One region of the Pseudoxanthomonas sp. 134C1 genome, then DNA from elsewhere that is predicted to be linked to it. Evidence: riboswitches for the same ligand, from Rfam matches in the RefSeq annotation. Region 1 holds a riboswitch; the other holds the start of a gene.
The links. A riboswitch is a leader RNA that binds a small molecule or an ion and turns the genes downstream of it on or off. The one in region 1 is predicted to bind glycine.

Region 1 (3,401 bases):
CCAGATCCATCGTGAACTCGCCTCCGGCCTGTCGTGTCCGGTCGGCTTCAAGAACGGCACCGACGGCAACGTGAAGATCGCCGCCGACGCGGTCAACGCGGCCTCGCATCCGCACCATTTCCTGGCCGTCACCAAGGAAGGCCGTTCGGCCATCGCCGCCACCACCGGCAACCCGGATTGCCACGTGATCCTGCGCGGTGGCAAGGCGCCGAACTACGACGCGGACAGCGTCGAGGCGGCCAGCCAGGTACTGGCGAAGGCGGGCCTGGCACCGCGCCTGATGATCGACGCCAGTCACGCCAACAGCCTCAAGAACCCGGAGAACCAGCCGGCGGTCATCGACGACATCGCCGCGCAGATCGAAGCCGGCGAGACCCGCATCATCGGCGCGATGATCGAAAGCCATCTGGTCGCCGGTCGCCAGGACCTGGTGTCCGGCCAGACGCTGGCTTACGGGCAGAGCATCACCGATGGCTGCATCGGTTGGGACAGTTCGGTCGCCGTGCTGGAGCGCCTCGCGGCCGCCGTGCGCCGCCGTCGCGAACGCAACGTGTCACAGGCGGCCTAGACGGAAGGATGAGGGGCCGCAGGAGTGGCTCCGGCGCGCGGGTGATCCGCTCCCCTCTCCCGGGATCGCCGGCGCGCTGCCCGGGGCCGCTCCTGCGCGGCGCGAACCGCGTCGCCTAGTGAATTTCATCGCGGTAGACGAACTTCGGCACGTCCCAGTTGTAGCGGATCGCCATCAGCCGCAGCAGGAAGCCACCGCCCAGGCAGCCCAGCGTGGCGGTGGATTCGTTCACCCCGGCGTGCAACAGGATCAGATAGGCCCCGCCGGTCAGCAAAGACACGCTGGCATACAGTTCCTTCTGGAACACCAGCGGGATCTCATTGCACAGCACGTCACGCAGCACGCCGCCGAAGGTGCCGGTGAGCATGCCGGCGATCACCACGATGATCGGTGCATGCCCGGCCTCGCGCGCGATCGCGCAGCCGATCAAGGTGAAGGCGACCAGGCCCAACGCATCCAGCCACAGGAACGCCTGGCGCAGATGGTGCATCCAGCGTGCGACGAAGGTGGCGACGATGGCCGCGCCGATGGTGTAGCCCAGGTACTCGGGGTGCTTCACCCAGCCCAGCGGGTAGTGGCCCAGCACGATGTCGCGCAGCGAACCGCCGCCGAGCGCGGTGACCGAGGCGATGATGACGACGCCGAACAGATCCATCCGCCGGCGGCCGGCGGACAGCGCGCCGGTCATGGCTTCGGCGGTGATGGCGATGAGGTAGATCAGGGAGAGCAGCATGGAAAGGTTCCGGCGGGAGGTGGCGGGAGCCGGCACGACGTGCGCGCACGCGGTCCACGCGCGCAGGCGCGTGGGCTGGAACGCTCAGTTCATGACCGGAATCCGGTGCCGCTCCCGCTGTCCTTTTGCCTGAGAGTTCGGCGGCGTGGGCCGCTTGCCCCTTCGGCGGGTCATCGAAGACCTCTCTCCAGATCGGCGTTAGTGGACGCAGTGGATGGTTGCTGACGGCAACCGGGCCTGAGCGATTATGGGAGCCTGCGCCTTCGGCGGGAGCCGTGCGGCTCCGCTCTCCTGCGTCCGGGGCGCACTTTAGCAGAGCCGGATGTGAAAATGCCGGCTCCGTTTGCCCACCCGTCGCCATGATCGCCTACGCACTGCGCTCCGAAACCCCCGTCGACCCGCCCGCCATCCGCCTTCTGATCACGGAGGCGTTCACGGGCGCCGAACACGCCAGCGGCACCGAGGCGGCGATCGTCGATGCCTTGCGCGCGCGCGGCGAACTGACCTTGTCGCTGCTGGCGGAACAGGAGGGTCGGGTGATCGGCCACGTGGCGTTCTCGCCGGTGGGCATCGCAGACGGCGCTTCGGGCTGGTATGGCCTGGGACCGGTGGCGGTGGCGCCGGACAGGCAGGGCGCCGGCGTGGGCGCCGCGCTCATCGAGGCCGGCCTGGCCCGGCTGCGCCAGGCCGGCGCTAGTGGCTGTGTGGTGCTGGGCGATCCCGGTTACTACGCGCGCTTCGGCTTCGCGAACGATGCCGACCTGCGTTACGAAGGCGCGCCGGCCGAGTACTTCATGGCGCTGACCTTCGACGGCAGCTGGCCGCGGGGCGCGGTGGCGTACAGCGTGGCGTTCGACGCGACGGAAACCGCGCGGGACTGATTCCCTCGACAACGATGATTTTGCCTCCCCCTTCGAAGAAGGGGGACCGAGGGGAATTTTCCCTCAGGCCTTCATGCTGCCCGTCTCCAGCCATCGCTGGTGCCATGACAGCGCTTCGGGTAACAGGTGCGGGGTGTGGCGGCCATAGCTGGCGTGCAGGGCGCGCTCGTAATAGTCGGTGAGCTGGTCGCGGTAGTCCGGATGCGCGCACTGCGCGATCAGCACGCGCGCGCGCTGCTTGGGCGAGAGTCCCCGCAGATCCGCCAGGCCCTGCTCGGTGACGATGATCGAGACATCGTGCTCGGTGTGGTCCACGTGGCTGACCATCGGCACCAGCGAGGAAATGCCGCCGCCCTTGGCGGTGCTGGGGCTGAGGAAGATCGACAGGTAGCCGTTGCGGGCGAAGTCGCCGGAACCGCCGATGCCGTTCTGGATGCGCGAGCCCATGATGTGGGTGGAATTGACGTTCCCGTACAGGTCCGCTTCCACCATCCCGTTCATGCAGATGCAGCCGAGCCGGCGCACCAGTTCCGGATGGTTGGAAATCTCCTGCGTGCGCATGACGATGCGATCGCGGTAGAAACCGATGTTCTGCTTGAACACCTCGTTCGCTTCGGGGCTCAGCGCGAAGCCGGTGCACGAGGCGCTGCGCAGGACGCCGTCGCGCAGCATGTCCAGCATGCCGTCCTGGATGACTTCGGTGAATGCGGTCAGATCGCGGAAGCCGCTGGCCGACAGGCCGGCCAGCACGGCGTTGGGAATGTTGCCAACGCCGGATTGCAGCGGGAGCAGGTTGGGTGGCAGCCGGCCCTGCTTCACCTCGTGTTGCAGGAACTCGATGAGATGCGCGGCGATCCGCTCGCTGGTCGCGTCGGCCGGGTTGAACGGGCTGTTCCGATCCGGGCCATGCGTACGCACCACCGCGACGATCTTGTCCGGGTCGCAGCGCAGCGCGGTGTCGCCGATGCGATCGTCCGGATGGATCAGCGGAATCGGCTTGCGGTGCGGTGGCAACGCGGTGCCGTAGTAGATGTCATGCATGCCGTCCAGGCCTTCGGGCTGCCAGTCATTGACCTCCACGATCACCTTGCGGGCCAGGTCCAGCCAGGTCTTGTTGTTGCCCAGTGATGTGGATGGCACCAGCGCGCCGTCCTCGCGGATGGCCGAGACCTCCACCACCGCGGTATCGACCGCCCCGTAGAAACCGAACCAGGTGTGC
Region 2 (3,401 bases), on a different contig from region 1:
CAGACACATCGGCAACACCGCCCACGGGATGGTGATCGCATCCCCCACCCACGCGTTGTAGGCGATGTTGGCGACCGTCGACACGCCCATGCAGGCGAAACCGATGCGGGTCAGCCGGGTGCCGCTGATGCGGCCGGCCGCGCGCCCGGACACGAATGCGCCCAAGGTCATGCCGCCGATGGTGGGCAGGAACAGCCAGGCGAACTGCTGTTCGTTCAGGCCCAGCCGATCCATCACGAAGATCGGCGCCGAGGCGATGTACAGGAAGATGCCGCCGAAGCTCATCGAGCCGGCCAGCGCCAACCGCTGGAAACGCGGATTCAGCGCGATGGCGAAATAGTCGCGCAGCAGGTGTCTGGGCGAGACCTTCACCCGCACCTCCGGCGGATGGGTCTCCGGCAACCACGCGCCGACCGTCAACAGCAGCAGCAGCGAGAAACCGGCCAGGAACCAGAAGATCACCGGCCACGCGCTCCAGCCCAGGATCCAGCCGCCGATGATCGGCGCGATCGCCGGGGCGATGCCGAAGATCATCGACACCTGGCTCATCAGCCGCTGCGCGTCGTCGCCGTGCAACACGTCGCGGATCACCGCGCGGCCGACGATGAAACCCACACCGGCCGAGAAACCCTGCAAGGCGCGGAACAGCAGCAGCGTGGTCATGTCGCGCGACAGCGCGCAGCCAATCGACGCCAGCAGGAACAGGAACAGTCCGCCCAGGATCACCTTGCGCCGGCCGAACGCATCCGACAGCGGACCGTGCACCAGGCTCATCAGCGCATAGGTCAGCAGGTACACGCTGATGACCTGCTGCATCGCCAGTTTGTCCGCGCCCAGCTGCGCGCCCATCGCGTTGAACGCGGGGAAGACGGTATCGATCGAGAACGGGCCGAACATCGCCAGCCCGCCCAGCAGCAGGGCCAGGCGGCGGTTGGACGGCAGCTTGCGGACGCCAGCGGTCATGGCGCGCTCCCGGCGGCCCGAGGGTCAACCGGCGGCGACGTCGGCGGGCCCTTCAGCTCGACCGTGTTGCCTTCCGGATCCCGCAGATACTGGGACGGGCCCATGCCGTCGGCGCCGTAACGCTCGCCGAACTCGCCCAGGGTCGCCCCGGCCGCTTCCAGGTACGCCGCCAGCGCCTCGCGATCGAACGGTTCCACCCGCAGGCAGAGGTGGTCCACATTGTGGCCTTCGGTCCCCGGCCCCGCCCCGCCCAGCCGGCCCAGCTTGCCGTCCACCGGGATCAGATCTATCAGCGATTCGCCGGCCCGCAGTTGCAGCAGGCCCAGCTCCGGCCGGTCCCGCTCCACCGCGCAGCCCAGCACCCCGCAATAGAAGGCGCGCATGGCCGCCAGGTCGCGGACACGCAGGACCACGTGGTCCAGGCGCAGGAGTCGGAAGGGGGGCGCATTCATGAACAGGGATGGCCGGCGCGGGGGGCCGGACATGGTAAGGCCAACCGGGACGGTGCGGGCGGCCGCAGGCTATAATCCGCGCCGCAAGACCCAGGTGGGAGAAGCGGGGAAACCCGCTGCCGAAGGCGCAAACGCCCGTAATCGCTCAGGCCCGATACCACCCCCGCTGCAAACACTCTGGAGAGATCGGCCACGCGCCGGCGCCGAAGGGGCACGAAGCACTCACCGCGACCTCGTCCGCGGCGCTTCCAAACTCTCAGGCAAAAGGACAGAGGGGCACCCACGTGCGCACTTCGCACGCCCGGCTTCATGCCTTTTCCGGATGCCCCTGCCCATGTCCCAGACTCCGTCCTCGCTTCGCGATCTCGAGCACCACGACGCTTTCATCGCCCGCCACATCGGTCCCAACGACGCCGAAATCGCGCACATGCTGCGCGTGGTCGGCCACGACTCGCTGGAGGCGATGACCAACGCCATCGTGCCGGCCAACATCAAGTCCGCCGCGCCGCTGGCCCTGCCCGAAGCGATGACCGAGGAAGAGGCGCTGGCCAAGATCCGCGCCGTCGCCGACAGGAACCAGGTGTTCAGGAGCTTCATCGGCCAGGGCTACTACGGCACCCACACCCCCAAGGTGATCCTGCGCAACATCCTGGAGAACCCGGCCTGGTACACCGCCTATACCCCGTACCAGGCGGAAATCTCGCAGGGCCGCATGGAAGCGCTGATCAACTTCCAGACCATGATCACCGACCTGACCGGCATGGAAATCGCCAGCGCGTCGCTGCTGGACGAAGCCACCGCCGCCGCCGAGGCGATGACCCTGGCCAAGCGTTCGGCCAAGTCGAAGTCCAATGTGTTCCTGGTCGCCGGCGACACCCATCCGCAGACGATCGAAGTCCTGCAGACCCGCGCCGAACCGCTGGGCCTGACCGTGGAGATCGTCCGTTCCACCGACGCGTTCCATGAAAAGCTCGCCGCCGGCGACTACTTCGGCGTGCTGGTGCAGTACCCCGCGTCCAGCGGCTGGCTGGAGGAATGGGGCCGCGATGCGGAGATCATCCACGGCCACCAGGCGCTGTTCGTCATGGCCACCGATCTGCTGGCGCTGACCCTGCTCAAGACGCCGGGCGAGATGGGCGCCGACATCGTGGTCGGCAACACCCAGCGCTTCGGCGTGCCGTTCGGCTTCGGTGGCCCGCACGCGGCCTTCATGGCCTGCCGCGACGCCTACAAGCGGTCCATGCCGGGCCGCCTGATCGGCGTGTCGGTGGATGCCGCCGGCAATCCCGCCTACCGCCTGACCCTGCAGACCCGCGAGCAGCACATCCGCCGCGAGAAGGCCACCTCCAACATCTGCACCGCGCAGGTGCTGCTGGCGGTGATGGCCTCGATGTACGCGGTCTACCACGGTCCGGAAGGCCTGACCCGCATCGCCAGCCGGGTCGCCCGCCTGACCGCCATCCTCGCCGAAGGCCTGCGCGCGCTCGGTCACGCCACCGTGCACGCCAGCGCGTTCGACACCCTGTGCGTGGATGCCGGCGGCGACAGCGAGGCGATCCTGGCCCGCGCGAAGCAGGCCCGCATCAACCTGCGCGTGCGCGGCAACGGTTCGCTGTGCATCTCGCTGGACGAAACCACCACCCGCGCCGACGTCGAGGCACTGTGGGGCGTGTTCGCCAAGCCCGGTGCCGCCCTGCCCGCCATCGACGCGCTGGACGCCGGCGCGCCGTCGCTGATCCCGGAAGCCCTGCGCCGCACCAGCCCGTTCCTGACCCACCCGGTGTTCAACACCCACCACAGCGAACACGAGCTGCTGCGCTACATGCGTGCGCTGGCGGACAAGGATCTGGCGATGGATCGCACCATGATCCCGCTGGGCAGCTGCACCATGAAGCTCAACGCCACCGCCGAGATGATCCCGGTGACCTGGCCGGAATTCGGCAACCTCCATCCGCTGGCCCCGGCCGATCAGGCCCAGGGCTACAA

Region 2: it holds a riboswitch for glycine, as region 1 does, so the genes downstream of both, gcvP (aminomethyl-transferring glycine dehydrogenase) here and AC3DEZ_RS15055 (trimeric intracellular cation channel family protein) in region 1, are expected to answer to the same signal.

The regions. Positions count from the first base shown of each region.
Region 1 covers NZ_JBYMTH010000008.1:109,718-113,118, forward strand. The annotation lists gene AC3DEZ_RS15050 (3-deoxy-7-phosphoheptulonate synthase) at 1-568, shown strand, start outside; gene AC3DEZ_RS15055 (trimeric intracellular cation channel family protein) at 684-1,301, opposite strand; glycine riboswitch at 1,411-1,502, opposite strand; glycine riboswitch at 1,513-1,605, opposite strand; gene AC3DEZ_RS15060 (GNAT family N-acetyltransferase) at 1,661-2,182, shown strand; gene scpC (succinyl-CoA:acetate CoA-transferase ScpC) at 2,246-3,401, opposite strand, start outside.
Region 2 covers NZ_JBYMTH010000003.1:346,684-350,084, forward strand. The annotation lists gene AC3DEZ_RS08780 (multidrug effflux MFS transporter) at 1-963, opposite strand, end outside; gene AC3DEZ_RS08785 (VOC family protein) at 960-1,415, opposite strand; glycine riboswitch at 1,583-1,697, shown strand; gene gcvP (aminomethyl-transferring glycine dehydrogenase) at 1,750-3,401, shown strand, end outside.